2 linked regions of the Prosthecobacter debontii genome follow. The protein of the gene in region 1 interacts with the protein of each later gene in a pairwise test. Links are inferred from orthologs where the notes say so. Each region holds a gene or a part of one and is shown in the gene's direction. Other genes may lie near its edges. The genes, in order: B5D61_RS08430 and B5D61_RS00805.

What was found.
Region 2: the proteins of B5D61_RS08430 (region 1) and B5D61_RS00805 interact in binary tests that used the Escherichia coli proteins (3 or more experiments, as listed by UniProt). The link is inferred for Prosthecobacter debontii from one-to-one orthologs.

Annotation. Positions count from the first base shown.
Region 1 is NZ_FUYE01000004.1:409,965-418,950, forward strand. What follows is about bases 3,771-6,692. They hold B5D61_RS08430 (bifunctional alpha/beta hydrolase/class I SAM-dependent methyltransferase), read left to right. Parts: upstream 3,771-4,337; coding sequence 4,338-6,047; downstream 6,048-6,692. Other genes in these bases: B5D61_RS08425 (AMP-binding protein), read right to left, coding at 3,771-4,135; B5D61_RS08435 (phosphatase PAP2/dual specificity phosphatase family protein), read left to right, coding at 6,052-6,692. Also shown: B5D61_RS08415 (glycoside hydrolase family 183 protein), read left to right, coding at 1-463; B5D61_RS08420 (FAD-dependent oxidoreductase), read left to right, coding at 632-1,927; more of B5D61_RS08425, read right to left, coding at 1,946-3,770; more of B5D61_RS08435, read left to right, coding at 6,693-7,377; B5D61_RS08440 (alginate O-acetyltransferase AlgX-related protein), read left to right, coding at 7,552-8,986.
Region 2 is NZ_FUYE01000001.1:191,656-201,108, forward strand. The notes cover bases 3,979-7,367. They hold B5D61_RS00805 (AAA family ATPase), read left to right. Parts: upstream 3,979-4,365; coding sequence 4,366-7,167; downstream 7,168-7,367. Other genes in these bases: B5D61_RS00800 (exonuclease SbcCD subunit D C-terminal domain-containing protein), read left to right, coding at 3,979-4,350; B5D61_RS00810 (DUF6702 family protein), read right to left, coding at 7,191-7,367. In the rest of the region: pheA (chorismate mutase), read right to left, coding at 1-302; SMC-Scp complex subunit ScpB, read right to left, coding at 318-998; B5D61_RS00785 (serine hydrolase domain-containing protein), read left to right, coding at 1,127-2,347; B5D61_RS00790 (hypothetical protein), read right to left, coding at 2,349-2,918; B5D61_RS00795 (hypothetical protein), read right to left, coding at 2,905-3,102; more of B5D61_RS00800, read left to right, coding at 3,190-3,978; more of B5D61_RS00810, read right to left, coding at 7,368-7,697; B5D61_RS00815 (M1 family metallopeptidase), read right to left, coding at 7,748-9,453. UniProt on the Escherichia coli protein: SbcCD cleaves DNA hairpin structures. These structures can inhibit DNA replication and are intermediates in certain DNA recombination reactions. The complex acts as a 3'->5' double strand exonuclease that can open hairpins.

The DNA of each region.
Region 1 (8,986 bases):
CCAACCCCCACTTACGCAGCAGAAGGAGGCCCAGTTGGTTCGCTCTGGACACATACGTGGAGATCAGGCTTGTTTTCAAGTTAATGACGCCGACTCCGGAAAACCCGTGATCATTCACCGATCAAGCGTCCAATGGAATGATTATCGGCAACGATGGATCATGATCGCCACGCAATCGGGAGGCACTGTCTCCCAACTCGGTGAGGTATGGTATGCAGAATCCATTGCTCCTGAAGGCCCCTGGAAAAAAGCTGTCAAGATTGCCAGCCATCCGCGCTATTCCTTCTACAATCCGCGTCAGCATCCATTCTTCGACCAGCAGGGCGGACGCATCGTCTATTTCGAGGGGACATACACGGAGACTTTTTCCGGTAATCCGGTGCCGACACCGCGCTATGATTATAACCAGCTTATGTATCGGCTGGATCTTGCAGATCCGCGTTTAGCGGCTTGCCACGAGTGAACTACTATCCCCACATTTAGGGGACACTACAGATGCAAAAGCGCAGTGGAATCTCTTGCGTCTCAGCTTTATATTTTCCATAATCAACACCCGCTCCAGGCTACTGACCTTACAAGGTCACGCCTTGAAGGGGGCCAATTTGGTTGTTTCGCCTCCGATTTATCCTGCATGTCCTCCTCTCACTTCGCTGTCCTCGGTGGCGGCATCTCCGGTCTTATCAGTGCCCTGCGGCTAGCAGAACGTGGTCATCGTGTCACCTTGATTGAGGGCTCAGATCAGCTCGGAGGCCTAGGCACTTTCTTTCAGCATGAAGGCCGCACGTTTGAGCGCTTTTACCACTGCATGCTGCCGAGCGATGGACCTTTGCTTCAGGTGCTAGAGTCATTGGGCCTGACCTCGGAGATTTACTGGAAACCGAGTTCGTTTGCCTATGCGCACCAGAGGGCCATTTATCCGCTGAATACCCCCAAGGATCTTCTGGCATTCCGTCCTCTTCCTTTCTTGGATCGCCTGCGCGTGGGTTTCACCGGTGCCTGGGGACGGGTCTGTTCTGCAAAGGGGCTGGATGATATCTCCACGGCTGAATGGCTGCGCGGGCTCTCAGGACGCCGGGCCTTTGGCACCTTTTGGCAGCCCATGCTGGAAGCTAAGTTTGGCGACTCCTACGATGATGTGCCAGCCCTCTGGTTTTGGACGCGTTTTAACCGTGAGAAGGGGGAGAGCAAGGGAGAGGTCAAAGGCTACATCCGTGGCGGCTACAAACGAATCACCGATGCCTTTCGCCAGCGACTTACCGAACTGGGCGTCACGCTCCGCATGCAAGAATCCATCCAACAGGTGGACTTGGATGAGGAGGGGAGGCCCTTCATCCAAACCGCCCAAGTTCGGCTACAGGCAGATCATCTGGTGTTAACTCTTCCCTGGCCAGTCATTCGTCATTGCGTGGGAGACAAACTCCGCCAGCAAGCGACTGTGCCTCATTGGAACATTGATTTTCAGGGCGTCATCAACCATGTGCTTTTCCTGCGTCGGCCTCTGACTCCCCACTACTGGCTGGCCACCCCAGAGACCCGCTACCCCTTCGATGGAGTGATTGAGACCTCGACACTCACCGACGAGGAGGATCGAGGAACGGGCCGACATGTTGTTTACCTGACCAAATATTTGCACAGGACAGATCCTCGTTATCTGGCATCCGATGCAGACCTTAAAAAGGAATGGCTGGCTGCCCTCCAACATCTTTTTCCCGATCTTAGCCCCAACGATGTTGAGGCAGACTATGTATTCCGGGCTCCATTCGTCGAACCTATCTACACTCGAGGTTATCTCAAAAAACGCCCGCCTGAAGTCCTCGTGCCGGGGCGTGTCAGCCTCGCCACCACCGTGCAGGTCTATCCTGTGGTGACGTCCTGGAATGGCAGCGCCATCCAAGTGCAACGCACCTTGGACTTGGCTCTGCCCTAAGAGATAGAGCTTTTAAGGTCAGGCTCCAGCTTTAGCAATCTTCTCGCAGCTCTGCACATCCAGCTTGCCCGAAGAAAGGATGGGGATGTCGGAGACACGGATCATCTTCTTAGGAATCCACAGGGGTGGCAGACCCTTTTCTAACAAGCGGTAACGCAGGTCTAGGATCTCTTGATGCTCTGGACCGCCGGGGATGGCGGTGAGAAGGATCAGTGCCTCACCTTTATCTGCATCAGGAACGCCAACGACCGCGATTTTGCGAGAGCTTTCATTCTCCAGCCCCATGGCCTTGATCAAGGCCTCCTCGACGGTCTCGTGAGGCACCATTTCACCGCCGATTTTGGAGAAGCGGCTGAGACGTCCCTCAATGTAGAGGAACCCATCAACATCCACCCGACCGATGTCGCCTGTGCGGAACCAGCCGTTCGCATCAATGACCTCGGCGGTGCGTTTGGGATCATTCAGATAACCGTCAAACACATTGGCTCCCTTGAACCAGATCATGCCGCTGGTGTGCAGAGACTGGGGTTCATTGGTTTCAGCATGCGTGATGCGCACCGCCAGCCCAGGGATGAGTTGGCCCACACTTCCGGGACGATGGCTGGGAAGCCATCCGTGCCCGCTGCCCTCCCCCCCCAGCGGGATGGGATCAGGGAGATTGACATTGGAGACCGGGGAAGTCTCCGTCAGTCCATAGCCCTCAAAAACCTTTTTGCCGAAGCGTTGTTCAAAGGCTGCGGCCACGGTGGGTGGCAGTTTTTCTGCGCCTGTGACGACGATCTTCAGGGAAGTGAGGGCCTCGCGATTGACCCCACGCAGATACCCTCGAAGGAAAGTGGGGGTGGCGATCATCAATGAAATGCGGTGCTTCTCAATGAGTTCACCGAGCTTTTTGGTTTCCAGCGGGCTCGGGTAGGTGATCAAATCCAGACCGCTGATGATGGGATACCAGAGGGTCACGGTGCTGCCAAAGCTGTGGAAAAGAGGCAGGCTCCCCAAAATGGAGTCGTTTGATTTCAGTGCCAGACGGCTGCTGAACTGAACCACGTTGGCCAGCACGTTGCGATGGGTAAGCGGAACGCCTTTAGGATTCCCAGAGCTGCCACTGGTGAAAAGCAAGACGGCTTCGGTATCGCCGCCTTTTTTGGGCACTCCGAGGATGGTGGCCAAGAGCGAGGCGGGGAGAATTTTGCTGACAGCGAGCCACAGACCGATTTGAGATTTGAGACGAGGCAGGATGCGCTCGATCAAAATGAGCTGCTTCATCGGAGGCCACGGGAACGCCTGCATTTTGCGAACAAAGATATCGGCGGTGATGTAGCGGTCCAGTCCGGCCGCTTTCATGGCAAACTCTACGGAAGACCGCCCGGCGGTGAAGTTGATGTTCACGGGGATTTTTCCAGCGAGTAAGACAGCGACGTTGGCAATGAGTCCGCCGAGCCCAGGCGGCAGGATGATGCCCACGCGCTTTTGGTTGGTTTCGGCCTTGATCACTTTCGAGAGGGTGATGGCAATGGCTAAAACACGGTCATAGCCCATTTCCTTATCGTCTTTCCCATCCACCACTTTATTGCGTGAGCCATGGCGTTTGAGCCCCAGCAGCAAGGCATAAGCCAGATGCATGCCCAGAGCAGGGTGCTCACTGAATGCGGCCTCTGAGAGGGTAAAAAGGGATTCCTGGTAAGTGGGGAGATTGACATCTGCCCCTGTGAGCAGTTTGCCAAACGCCATGATGACGGTGTCGTCGTCATAGGAGTCCTCAATGTCCAAGGCGACCTCCGTCATGTATTGCACGTACAGCGGCAGGACGGGGCAGGCGGCCTTGAGGAGAAACTCCAGCTTGGCGCCGGGGACCGTCGTGAGAGGTGTGGTGAGAGCAGCAGATTCCGCCGGCAGGTATATGATGACCGCCTCTTTTTGAATCTCTTCAGCCACGGCCTTTTGGTAAATGGCCGGATCTGTGATCTGGGATGAGATGACCAGGACGTGAATATTCTCCTGCTCCAGGTGAACTTTGAGAAGCGGTTGAAGCACAGCTCCTTCCTCAATGAGATAGACAATCCTGCGTCCTTCCAACAAGGTCTCCACACGCATCAAATCCATGTAACCCAGCCGATTGGGCAGGATCATGCAACCGTCATGGGCTGGCAGATGTTCTTTCCCCAGCAGGGTAAGGTTTTTGAGAGAGACGGGCTTTTCCGAGGACATGGCAGTATGAGGAAGAAAATGGCAATTCAGAGTAAGCGATGATGTATGCGCATTTCCAGCGGTAAAAGGATCATCCGAAGTTCTGAAAACATTTTCTGATCCTTTAGCACCGGATTTTTCGCAGGATTCGTCACAAAGGCCCTTTGGCCTGTAAAATACAATCCAGCTTGCCATGATACCTTCACCCACTCCATCTTGGGCCATGACCACGCACACGTTCCCATCTCACGATGGCACTGAACTCTTCTACCGGGCGTGGTTACCTTTCTACCAAGCGAAGCACGCCATTGTGATTCTTCATCGGGGTCACGAACACTCGGGCCGCATGCAAGAGCTCGCTGGGTCCCTGGACTTGCCTGATACGGCCATTTTTGCTTGGGATCAACGTGGTCATGGACAGTCCACGGGGAAGCGAGGAGGGGCGGATAATCTGGGGGTGATCATCCGAGACCTGGAGTCATTTTTTCAGCACATCGAAAAAACCTACGCAATTCCGCGCGAATCGACCGTGCTGGTGGCTCACAGTGTTGGCGCTGTCGTGGCGTCGGCCTGGGTTCATGACTATGCGCCGCGTCTCCGTGGGCTGGTGCTCGGCACGCCCGCCTTTGATGTGAAGCTGTATGTGCCTCTGGCGCTGCCTCTGCTCTCCCTGAAGGAAAAGCTGCTGCCAGGCGGTGTCGTGAAGAGCTATGTCAAATCCCGCGTCTTGACTCATGATCCCGATCAGCAGCGGGCTTACAATGAGGACAAGGCCATCTTTCGAGAGATCTCCGTCAATATTCTGCTCGACCTTTACGCCACTGCCAGACGCGTAGTGGCGGATGCTGCTGCCATTCGCGTGCCGACGTTGGTCTTCAGTGCCGGGCAGGATTGGGTGGTGCACACAGGCCCCCAACGCGCTTTCTTTGAGCGGTTAGGCTCCTCGGATAAAGAATTTCACACCCTGCATGGTTTCTACCACGCCATCTTTCACGAGGCTCAGCGCGAGGTGGTCTTCCGTAAAGTGCGGGCCTTTGCCCAACGTCTGTTCGATACGCCGCCTCCTGCACCTGCGCCTCTTTTAGATGCGGACCTGCGCGGCCACACTCGGACGGAAAGGGATGAATTGGCGGCCACTCGGGACTGTTTATCCTCGCGGCTGAGCCGCCGAGTTTTTGGCAGTGTGGGGCGTTTGAGCCGAGGCATCGCTCTGGGCTGGCAGGCTGGATTCGATTCAGGCCGCACCCTGGATTATGTTTATCGGAACAAGCCTTCCGGTCGTTTCCTCGTCGGTTGGTTGATGGACAAGGCCTACTTGGACAGCCCGGGCTGGACAGGGATCCGCTGGCGAGGGCAGATGCTGCAAAAGGTTTTGGCTGAAGTCCTGGCTCAGGCTGGCCCCAATCCTCATCTAGTGGACATCGCCTGCGGCGGCGGACGCTACGTCCTGCAGATGCTGCATGACCATCCGGAGTTGAACGCGACGGCGACTTTGAGGGATTACCAGCAGCCCAATCTCGACACGGCGCAGGCGACCGCTGAGGCACTTGAGCTGAAAGACCGGGTGAAATTTGTGTCAGCGGATGCTTTTGATCGGGCATCCCTTGAGGCATTGAATCCGAGCCCCTCCGTGGCTGTCGTGTCGGGATTGTATGAGCTGTTCAATGACAACGCGCCGATCCAAAGGTCACTGCAGGGCCTTGCTGACGCGATGCCAGCCGGTGCTCAGCTCGTTTACACCAATCAACCTTGGCATCCTCAACTGAAATTTATTGCCCATGTTCTCAGCAATCGCGAAGGTAAGCCCTGGATTATGAGGCGACGCACACAGGAGGAAATGGATGACTTGGTTCGAGCGGCGGGTTTTGTGAAGGAACGTCAGGAGATTGACCCAGCGGGCATCTTCACCATCAGCGTGGCACGGAAGCAGTAATCTCATGTCCCCGCCGCCGTCCCGCCCCACGTTTCTTCAAGCTGCTCAGGTCAGTGCGCTTACCAGCCTTTGCTTCTTGGTGATCTATAACGTGTGCAACTGGCTCACATCCCTGCGGCCAGATGTCCAGACGGCCGCATTTGGTTGGGAGCGCTGGATTCCCGTGTGGGATTGGATGATTCTTCCTTATTGGTCTTTGGATGCCTTTTTTGTCGTTGCTCCCTTTCTATGCTCCGACCGGCAGGAACTCTCCCTGCTGAAACGACGCCTAGTGGCGGCCAATGTCATTGCGGGTGTGTGCTTCCTGATCATTCCGCTTGAGTTGGCCTGGACTCGCCCTCAGGTCACCGGGATGTGGGAGCCCTGGTTCCGTGCGATTCAGAGCATGGATGCTCCGCACAATCTCTTCCCCAGCTTGCACATCGTCCTGCGCACGATCATGGCGGTTCATTATGCTCAGCATTCACGCGGGGTGATGCGTTCCTTGTTGCATGTTTGGTTCAGCCTCATCGGTCTGTCCACACTCCTGACTTGGCAGCATCATCTGGTGGATGTGCTCGGCGGCTTTCTTTTGGCTGCCGTGGTGTTTCATGTCGCCCCGAAGGGGGATGGCCGCTTGAATGGTAATCGCCGAGTCGGAGGTTATTACTTGGCTGCCACTGCGGTTCTTCTGTTCGCCTGCCGCCTGGCACCTCCGTGGACGTTGGCCTTGGCTTGGCCTGCGGCAGCCTGCGGAACAGCGGCTGCGGCCTACTTTGGCCAAGGGGCCCGTGTGCTCCAAAAGACTCGAGGGCGTCTGCCTCGCGTGACTCAGTGGCTGATGGCTCCGTGGCTCTTGGGGCAGGAGACGTCCTGGTGGTGGTATCGCCGCCAATCTCCCGAGTATAACAAGCTGACCTCTCATGTTTGGATGGGGTCTTTGCCGGATGAAAAAACGGCCGTGGAACTGATCGAGGCAGGTGTCACGGACATGGTGGACTTGACCGCGGAATTTGATGCCCCCGAAGCCTTTCTGGTCCAGCCGGGGTATCGTAACTTTCCCGTGGCGGACCTCACTGCACCGACGCGACAGCAGTTGCTCACTCTTGCCGAACACATCGAGCGTGTGCGCAAGGAAGGCATCGTCTTTGTCTTTTGTAAGGCTGGTTATTCACGCACGGCTGCGGCCATCGGCGCATGGTTACTTCAAAGCGGTGGCACCACGGAAGCTGCGATCCGCCAGATGCAAGAGGCGCGGCCAGGCATGATCATTCGTCCAGAGGTGGTCAGAGCACTGCATGAACTGGAAGCTTACATGACCGCTCCTGGCCGAGCGCCGGTTTTGAGTTGAAAACCGAATGGCTGCGCATCAAAACATCAATCTCCTGTGATTGAAATGCTGGTCGGCCTTATTCCCGTTTTCTTCGTCGTCCCCCTTTGGATGGCTGGCGGCAGCCGTGTGTTCTCAGGCTCCCGTTGTTCGCGAGATTCATGGGCCGCTTTGTCTTGTATAGGATGGGCCGGGATGAAGTTTTGGCTCGCCGTCGAGATTTACAAGACATTCAGATTGTGCCAGCTCGCCCTGCCAGAAGCGACCAGCGCTTGGTCCGTTGGGGTGGGCATGCTTTCTTTTGGCCTCGCTTTCGGTCTCAGTGTTTCTGGAGCGAGCGACTTCTTCGTGGCTTTATCTTGGGGCACGGGTCGAAGCTTGCCCTCGCTACTGGACAGGCCGTTCGGGGCAGCAGGATGGGCGGACTTCTGGCAGCGCTGGGGAACGCGCGCTGAAGTCGGACAGCAGGGGATGGCGCTAAGCGTCGGTTGGATTCGTTGCACTTGGTTTCTACTTAGCGTGGGACTCTGGGCAGGGTTCCATTCCGTGATGGGAGTGTGGCTAATTGTTCAATCGATGTTCTTGATGTTGGATTTATGGTTAGGTCGATCGGCTTTTTGGCAGCACCGCATCCCCCAAGGAATCAAGGTCGTGATCGTCATGCTGACCTTCGTTCTGGGCCTGCCTCTGCTCTACAGTGAAGGGCTGAAAGTCGCTTGGAGCCAATGGCAGACGCTTTTTTTGCCCCCTGCCGACAATCTTTACTCGTTAATGTTGGAGGCCCGCCTCTCCACTTCTCGCGTGTGTTGGCTTTTATCGTTAGGCGGTGCCTTGATGCTGTTACCGAGCCCAGAATGGTTTGGGAATCGGAGTGTTCGCTCGCGTATCGGCATTAAGATCGTTGGAGGTGGGCTGTGTGGGGTAGGGGTTATCGCCACGCTACCTCTCTTGCCAATGATACCGGATTCATTTCAGGAGATGGGTAAGCACGTATTAGGTCGCCTGTATTCAGATGGAAATTCAGAGGTTTATATTGGAGCTCAGGGCTGGCTTTACCCACAAAAGGAGCTGGATCGTTTTGTTCAACGGCCGACGCAAGTCCGGCAGACTGAAACCTTGCTCAAGCTGCTGCCAAAGCTGCAAGCACAAGGCGTTCATTTGTTGGTCTTGCCTGTGCCCGATAAAATCATGCTCCAGCCCGAGTTCGTGCTGCCCGCCTCGTATCGAGGACCGATTTATCCACCGGGTTATCATGCCGCGCTTCATTCACTCAAGGAGGCGGGTGTGGATGTTTTGGATTTGACCTCGAAGCTCTGGCTATCCCGACAGCGCCGTCCCTTGCACTTTCGACAGGATTCACATTGGCGCTGGGAGGCGATGAAAGAGATGGTTGTCCAACTTGCCAGGCATATTCGAGAACACTATCCCCAAGTCATTAAGGATCAAACTCCCCTCGTTGATGCCTTTTTTATCGAACGACATGCGATCGGTGACCTCGCACAGTCTTTGCGGCCATCGACTCCTGACTCATGGTGGGTTCCAGAGACTACCCACTTAGTGAGCTTGAGCGGACTCACAGATGCCGAGCCTTCCCCGGTGGTGGTCTGTGGGGAAGAACTGATCCGAGTGT
Region 2 (9,453 bases), on another replicon or contig:
GTCCAGGAACCCGCAGGTCCGAGATAGGCGATGCTCAGGCTGTTTTCCAGCGCCAGAGCCGCACTCATGATCTCACGGAAGATCGCGCGAATGGCCTTCTCCGTCAGCAGTCCCTGCTGAGCAGAATTCAGTTCACAGAGCTTGCGCAGCAGCTTTTCTTCCCGGCCGGGGACGTAGATATCCAGCCCGTCTTTCTTTTTGATCTCACCGATCACATGGACGAGTTCGGCGCGTTCGTTGAGGAGGCGGATGAGCTGTTGATCGATGGCATCGATCTTGATACGGACGTCGTCGAGGGACATTGAAGAAAGGCGGGGCTACGCGGAGGCTGAAGGTTCCACCGGAGCCAGAGAGAGCTGAGTTTCCTCCGGCACGGCGGCCCCTGGTTGTTCATCCTCCGGCGTCGGCAATTTCACGCGGCGGAGCTCTGAAGCATTGGGCAGCTCATCCAGAGTTTTGACATTGAAGTGATCCAGGAAGGCATCGGTGGTGCCGTAGAGCAGCGGGCGGCCTGGGAGATCGGCGCGGCCTTCGATCTTCACCAGACCGCGATCCACAAGCTGCTGCACCATGGCATCCACACTGACGCCGCGCACCGCCTCGACACCGGCTTTGGTGATCGGCTGACGATAGGCAATGATGGCGAGTGTTTCCAGCGCAGGCTGGCTGAGGCGCTGCACCTTTTTGCCGGGGTAAAGCGCCCGGCACCATTCGGCATACTCGCCCTTGGCACAGAGGCGCCAGCCATTGGCCCGCTCCACGAGGGTGAAGGCGCGGCCATCGGCATCGTAATGCGCCACGAGTTGGTCAATCGCTTCGCGCACGCTGAGTTCATCCACGGTCAGCAGGGGCTCGATCCACTCCGGCACCGACTCCCCTTCCGGGGTGGCTTCCTTGATGTCCTTGGCCGTATCCTTCACCGCCACGGCCATTTGCGTCAGGGGCAGGGCCTCCTGAGTGGCAAAAAGCAGGGATTCAACGATGGCGATCAGCTCCATGGAGATAGTCTCCTCATCCAAGCGAGGCAGCGGGGGGAGTCAAGCCAGCGTTACCCGCAGCCAAGGCCGCAAAATTTGTTCAAGGAGCCCGGCTCAAGCCGCGTTCTACTCCGTCCCCAACCCTTCTTATGCGCCCCACCGTGCTCCTTCTCCTGGCCCTCTCAGGCTGTCTCCATGCCGCTGAAACCTACTTCCCGCCACCCGACAGCGCAGGCGGCTGGCGCGAGGCCAAAACCGTGAAGGAAGGGCGCGACCTCGCCAGTGTGGATACCCCCAAGCTGGACACCGCCTACCAACTCACCGAGCGCACCACGGCCAATGGAGGCCTCGTGGTCGTGCGTCGGGGTTACCTGGTGTTCGAGCGTTATTTCGGCAAAGCTTCCCGCAATGCCAACCCCGACATGGCCTCCACAGGCAAGGGCTTTTGCAGCATCGCCTGCGGCATCATGCTGAATGAGTTCAAAGACAAAATCCCTGAGGGACTGGACACCAAGGTCTTCACGGAAAAGTATCTGCCCCAGGCCTTTCCGCTGAATGATCCCCGCAAAGCCGACATCAAGCTCGGCCAGCTCCTCAGCATGACCGCCGGCTACTGGGGCGAGGGACAAACCCCGACCGGTTATGTCCAAGGCGACCCGAAACCCAAGGCGCTGAAACCCGTCAAAGGCCAGGACGTCAAAGCCATCGACCAATCCTCACTACAGGTGCCCCTCTGGTGTGATCCCGGTGCCGGTTACTCCTACTCCTCCCCATCGCCCCACATCGCCAGCATCGTCCTGCGCAACGTCAGCGGCATGGAGCTCAAGGACTACATCCACGAGCGCCTGGCCAAACCGCAAGGCTGGGGAGCCTGGAACTACTGCCTCTACCGCGGGGATGTGGTGATGGAGCACGCCAATGGCGCCGGCAGCACCGCGCTGCATGCCACGGATGTCATGCGCTTTGGCTACTGCCTCGCTCACGAGGGAAAATGGAAGGATCAGCAGCTCGTGCCTGCCGACTACATCCACAAATGCCAGACCTGGAGCCCCTACAACCCACATGTGCCCTTCAGCCTACAATGGGAACACAATGCCGATGGTCACATCGCCGGAGCGCCCAAAGATGCTTTCTGGAAATCCGGTGCCGGTGGCTTCTGCCTCTACGTCGTGCCCTCCCTGGACCTCGTGGTGTATAAGCTCGGGGGTAAGGATCAGCAGTATGATGAAAAGCTGACCCGCATCCCCCAGCCCCCACCCACCAGCGACCGCAGCGGCTGGCAGCCCCCCGTGGGCAATGCCTTCAACGACGCCTCCATCAGCCTCGGCCGCATCCTCGAGATGGTGTGTGCCTCGGTGCGAGGGGAGTGAGTTAAGACAGCATCATCGCTTCCACATCAGCCCATGGCTTTTCGAGATGGTATTGGCGAATCAAGGTCAGCAACTCTTCTCGAGACCAAGAACTCCCCAGACTCAAAAGCATGCGGCTGATGTCTCGTAGGTGCTTGGCGGAACTGCCTTCTTCATAAAACTGCAGCTTCCGCACAATGACATATTCTGGAGGAGCGAACGATACGGTGTCGCCCTCCAGATCGGTCACTTGGATGTGAGCTTGCCCCCAAGCATGCAGTGCATCTTGGCCTGAGAGATAAATATCGGCTTTAAAACCAGTCTCGTGATGGATCAGGTTAAAATGCCCTCTTTGTTCACGAGCCAATTCCATCTGAATGACCTCTTGAGGCGGGCAATAAAAGTCATCTCCATCAAACGCTCTGACCAGCTTCATCACATCCGTTGCCTTTAAAAAGGCAATGATATCCACATCATTGGTCATACGTGGTTCACCATAATAAATGGCTGCCACACTCCCCGTCACCATATAGCGAATGCCAAGTTCGTTCAGCTTTCGGGTGAAGATTAAAAATGGCTCAGGTGACTGCATGCATGAAGATTTCTTTCACTCGCTGCTGAACCTGCGCCTCCGTCCACTCAGGATGCTGCTGGCGCAGACGGGCCGCCTTCAACTTACGCGCCGACCAATACAAGCCAAATGCCGTGCGTAGCTTTTGTGCGCCGGTCATTCTCTGCAAAGAAGCGATGTATTCGGGACTGAGGTCCGAGGCCATGAAATCAGTCTAGCGATTTTTCCTCCTCCAGCAATGGAGACCCACACTTTCTCTTGCACACGCATCGCCCCGCATTGAGTTCGGAGCATGCGCATGCTTCACACCGCAGATTGGCACCTCGGCGCCCGGCTCATTGAGCGGGAGCGGCTGGAGGAGCATGCGGCTTTTCTGACGTGGCTGTTGGAAGTGTTGCGTGCGGAACGCATCGACGTCCTGCTGATCAGTGGAGATGTCTTTGATGCCGCCAATCCGCCGCAGAATGCCATCGCCCTGTATTTCGATTTCATCCGACGGCTGGCAGAGTTGAAGACGGTTAAGACCGTCATCACCGGAGGCAATCACGACTCCGCCTCTCACCTCAATGCGCCGCGTGATCTTCTGCGCCACTTTGATGTGCATGTCTTTGGTCATGCCAGCCATCCTCACCTCGTCGATCTCGGGGATGTCGTCGTGGCCGCCGTGCCTTTCCTGCGTGAGCGGGATCTGCGCCAAGCCACGCCGGGAGAAACTCTCCAGACCGTGCATGACCATATCCGCTCTGCCATCCGCGATCACTATGCGACCCAACTCCATGCCGCACGTGAGCTCGCTCAGGCACGCCCCATCATCGCCATGGGGCACCTCACCGCATTGGGCGCCACCGCCAGCGATAGCGAGCGCGACATCCACATCGGCAATCTCGGTGCTGTGGGGGCCGATGTCTTCGCCGGGTTTGATTACACGGCGTTAGGCCATCTGCATCGTCCTCAGAAAGTCGGTGGCCTTGAGCACGTGCGCTACAGTGGATCCCCCCTTGCGCTCAGCTTCTCAGAAGCTGCGGATGCCAAGTCCGTCGCCATGGTGGAGATCGCCCCCCAAGCAAACGGCCTGACGATCGAACTCCTGCCCATTCCCACCCCACGTCAGCTCAATCGTGTGAAGGTCAATCGCGCCACGCTCACCGAAGATCTCGCCCTGGTGCCTGCGGGATGCTGGGCGGAAGTCACCGTAAAAATGGATTCCCCTGAACCGGATCTGGATCGCCATGTCCGCGAGGCTGCGACAGGCCGATTTGAAGTGCTCAAAGTCCTGGCCGATCTCCCCGCTTCTGAGTCGGCACCATGGCTCGTCACCGTCCCGGCTCTTCACGATCTGCAACCCCGCGATGTCTTCCGCGAGTTGCTGAAAGACAAGCAAATCGAGAACGAGGAACTGGAGCCCGTGTTTGATGAGTTGTTAGCGCTTCACGAAGCTGCCTCCCTATCATAATTCGATCTTCCCCACATGCGTCTCCTTGCCGTTCGGCTTCAGAATCTTAACTCCCTCAGTGGCACGCACGAGGTGCGGTTCGATGAAGCGCCGCTGAATGCTGCGGGGGTGTTCCTGATCACCGGTCCCACAGGCGCAGGTAAGTCCACGCTGCTGGATGCGATGACCCTGGCTTTGTATGGGCGCGCCGCACGCTATGGCAATGAAAAGGCGGATGAAATGATGAGCCGCCAGGCCACGGAATGTTACGCCGAGGTGGACTTTGAAACCGGTGGTCGGCACCTGCGCTCGACATGGCGATTGGGCAAAACCAAGACGGGCAATTTGAAACCGGTGCAGCGCACACTGGCGGATGCGCTCACGGGAGAAATCCTGGCGGATAAGGGGCGCGAAGTGGACCCGATGATCGAGTCCTTCACCGGGCTGGATGTGCAGCGTTTTTTACGTTCCGTGCTGCTAGCGCAGGGGCAGTTTGCTGCCTTTCTCAAAGCCAAGCCGAATGAACGTGCCGAGCTGCTGGAGCGCATCACCGGCACGGAGATCTATCGCTCTCTCTCCATCCGCGCTCATGAGACCTATCGGACCAAAGAAGAGCAGGTGAGTAAGCTGAAAGCCAGCCTCGGCGCGGTGACCGTGCTGGAGGAGGAAGCACGCGCGGCGCTGGAAACGACTCTGGCGCAAACACGCACGGTTGCGGAGGAGCTTAATGCGCAGAAAGACCGCGCCAGCACTCAGCTCCATGCCCAGCGTGAGCATGCTCAAATTGTCAAAGACCTCGCCCACGCAGCCGATACGCTGACACAGCTTCAGCAGGCGGAAGGCAAGACCACCCAGGCGGTCAAACGCGATCACGATGCTTGCGAAGAAGCCAAGCGACAACGCGCTCTACGCGAGCCCATCTGGGAACAAGTCGCAGGCATGGCCGCACAGAGTGAGCAGTATGAAAAGCAGCTCGAAGAAAGCCGTGCGAACTACAAGGAATGGGCCAAACAACAACTCGAGGCCAAAACCAAACTCGAAGCGGCTGAGAAAGCGCTAAAAAGTCATGTGCAGACCAGCCAAGCCCTGGAAACCTGGCTGCGTGAACATGCGGAGGATCGCACCCTGGGTGAAAGCCTGCCGGCCTTGAGCCAAGGTATCCGCCTCTGGCGCAGCGCCCATGAAAAACTCAGCGAGGGTCGCACGCTCCATGAGGAAGCGCAGACGCAGAAACAACGACTGACCGAGCTGGAGGGCCAGATCTCCACGCTGACAGATCAACTTACTGCCATCACCACTCAGGCCCAGCAAGCCCGGGCTGAGCAGGAACGCTTGACCCAGGCCCTCACCGCCCAGCGTGCGCTGGAGGAGCAGGCGCAGCTCGTGGCCAGCTTTGAGGAGCATCGCGACGATCTCGCTCCCGGCCAGCCCTGCCCGCTCTGCGGCGCCACCGAGCACCCTTACTTGAGCGGCAGCCTCAATGCCGACTCCCAACTGCATACTGCTCGCAAACTGCGCGCCGCTCTGGAAAAGCAGAGTCAAGACGCTAATCAACGATTCAGCAAATCGGAACGCGAGCAGGTGAAGCTGGAGGCCGAACTGAAAGCGGAGACGAAGCGGCGCGATGAACTGCACAAAACGCTCGCCGCCATCCGCGTGCCGGATCTGCCCGCTCTGGAGGCTCAGGAGATCCAAGCCCGCCAGAGTCTCACCTTCCCAGCCTCCAAGTCGAAGTTCAGCCCGCAGCATCCGAACGAAGCTGAACAGGCCCTGGATGACCTGCAACTCCGCGCCTCCACCTTCACCCGCCAGCAGCAGACCTTCACCCTCCGACAGCAGGAGCGTCAGAAGATCGAGACGGACATCTCCCTCTTCCGCCAGGACGAGACCGATAAAACGAAACGGATGGAAGAGCTGAAGGCAGAAGGCATTTCGCTGCGCTCGAAAGCCGACGCGCTGAAAGCTCAACTGAATACCTTGTTAGGTCAAAAGACCCTTCAGGAAGACCGTCAACAGCATGATCGGCAAGTCGCCAGCCTGGAGAAAGCCTGGCGCGATTCCGAAGCGGTTCACCAGCAACTGCAAAACAACCTCGCCGCAGCAAAGGCCAAGCAGGAGCAACTGGAGCAACGCCGCCAACCTTTTGCCCAAGCTCCCGTGCCGACTCCCGAGAGCCTGCAGGAGCTCAGCACGCAGGTCCAGCAGCTCACCAGCCTGCTTGCACAGAAGCACACTGAACTCGGCACCCTCAGCCAGCAGCTTCGTCACGACGACGAGGCCCGCCAGCGGCGCGACTCCGGCGGTGCTGAACTGAAAGCCGCTGAGGAGGAAGCCCTGCGCTGGGGGCGTCTCCGTGAGCTGATCGGCTCCGCGGATGGGGCCAAGTTCTCCCGCTTTGCCCAATCGCTCACCCTGCGCCAGCTCATCGGTCTGGCCAATGAGCATCTCCAGGTTTTGGCCGAGCGCTACCGCCTCATCGCCGCGCCTGGAGATGATCTGGATCTGCGCATCGTCGATCTTTACCAAGCCAATGCCGACCGTCCCATGGAGAGCCTTTCCGGTGGCGAGAGTTTCTTGGCTAGCCTCGCGCTCGCCCTAGGCCTGAGTGAACTCGCGAGTCATCATCACCCCATCGATTCGCTGTTTATCGATGAAGGCTTCGGCACCTTGGATTCCGAGACCTTGGAGATCGCCCTCAGTGCCCTGGAAAACCTGCGCTCACGCGGTAAAACCATCGGCCTCATCTCCCATGTGGAACTACTGAAAGAACGCCTCACCACACAGATCCAGGTGACCAAGCTTACCGGGGGCTCTAGCCAGTTGAAGGTGGTGAGCTGATGGAAATGTGAGAATAGCCTGTGCTAGGGATACAATATCGCTCCACCTTGTCTCTTGAACATCATCTGCTTTTCGGCGCTGCCGCGACGGCATCGCAGCAGATTGATCTGATCCTCGAAAAGCTCATGCAGGACTGCATTCTTCACATGCAAGCCTTGAGGTTGTGGGAGGGCGATCTGGAAATACAGCACGAGGGTGGGATCGCCTCTCTTGGTGCTCTCCGATTCGAGTTCACGCCCCACCCATTCGATTTTCGCAGGGATGCCTTCAGCATCAGTGACGATGAAAGTTGTGGTGAGGTAGGTTAAGACGGCGGTATCAAATTCAGCCGCAGGTGTCTTTTCCAGAAACAGCAGCTTCTCAAACCGACGGATGAGGGCGAGTTCGATATCGTTGACGAAGACGGTGAGGCTGACTTCCCACTTCTGAGTCTCCGCATTCCATTCCATCTCACCGGTGGATTGATGCAGATCGTGAGCCTGTAGAGAGGTTGGGTTTACAAATGAGACAACCCAAAGAATGCAAAACATTCTCCACCCGAGAATGATCGGGTGGAGGGATGAGGTAAGCAGGTCCGACCTCATTTCTTGGCCTCACTTGTCTCCTTCTTTTTATCGTCGTCTTTCTCGGGCTTGGTGATTTCCCGCATGGGATTGGCAGCCTTCTCATCTTTGTAGAGCTGGAATTTGCTTTTGACGAGACGGCGTGGCCAGAAGTTGTTCTCCACATCGGTATCAACCAGTTCCTGGCGGGGGTCGAAGGTCGCGGCTTTCAGTTCCTTTTTCGTGAAGAGAAGCTTGGAGGCTTTCTCGGTGTTGAAGCGCCAGATCTCCGCAGGCAGATTCATCTCTTCGGTGCTGCCGTCGGCGTAATCCAGCTTCAGAGTGACGGGTGTGACTAAACCCCCGACGTTGCTCATCTCAATGACATAGAAGTTGTGTGAGGTCTTGAGCAGAGCTGGGTCAATCTCGGCTTCCTTCAGCTCTTTGATCAAGGATTCGAACTTCTTCTTATCGCTGGGGAGGACGCTCGCTTCGTCGAAGCTGTCGTAGAAATCCTTCAACTCTGGAAAGCGATCCACACGCTTCGGGAGTGAGGCATTGCGCTCCTCGGTGAGTGTTTTCGGGAGTTCGTCTTTCTCCTGTTTCTTCTTCGGTTTCTCAATGGCGGGATCGCGGCTGTCGAGCTGGAGCCAACGCACTTCATCAATGGAGACATCCACGTGATCCACGCTATAAAACCAGCCTCGCCAGAACCAGTCGAGATCCACGCCACTGGCGTCCTCCAGGGTGCGGAAGAAATCCGCCGGCGTAGGGCGCTTGAACATCCAGCGTCGTGCATAGGTCTTGAAGGCGTGATCGAAGGCTTCTCGACCGAGCACATGCTCGCGCAGGAGATTGAGCGCCACCGTTGGTTGGCCATAGGCGTTGGGGCCGAGATCGGCGATGGATTCGGAATTGGTCATCACCGGCACTCGCTCCGTGAGCCGCATGTAGTCCACCATGCCACGTTCATCTCGGCGATGATTCCAGTCATTTTCCCAGGCCTCCTCAGCGAGGTATTCCATGAAGGAGTTCAGTCCCTCATCCATCCAGGTCCACTGGCGTTCATCGCTGTTGACGATCATGGGGAACCAGTTGTGACCGACCTCATGGATGATGACGCCGATGAGGGCATACTTGGTGCGTTCAGGATACGTGCCATCCTTCTCGGGTCGGGGGCCATTGAAAGAGATCATGGGGTATTCCATGCCAAACACAGGGCCATTAACGGACCACGCCACCGGATACGGGTAAGCGAAGGTATGCTTGGAATAAACCTGGATGGTGTGGGCAATGGCGTGGGTGGAATATTTCTCCCACAGGGGCATGCCTTCCTTGGGATAGACGGACATGGCCATGACCGGTAGCCGATACATGCGGTCGGCAATGCCGCCTTTCCGCTCAGGTGTCGGTGGGTGCGTGGCTCCTTCCACCGCCATGGCATCCCAGATGAACTTACGTGAAGAGGCAAAAGCAAAGTCACGAACATTGTCAGCCTGAAAAACCCAGGTCTTCTTGCCTTTGGGTTGGGCTTTCTCCGCGGCTTTGGCTTCCTCAGGAGTGACAATGAAGACAGGCTTCTGGGTTTCTCCCTGAGCTTTCTTCAGACGCTCGCGTTGAGGTTCGGTGAGCACCACGTCCGCATTCTGAAGGGCGCCCGTCGCCGCGACGATGTGATCGTCTGGAACCGTGAGGTGCACGGTGTAGTTACCAAACTCCAGGGTGAACTCTCCGGTGCCGAGAA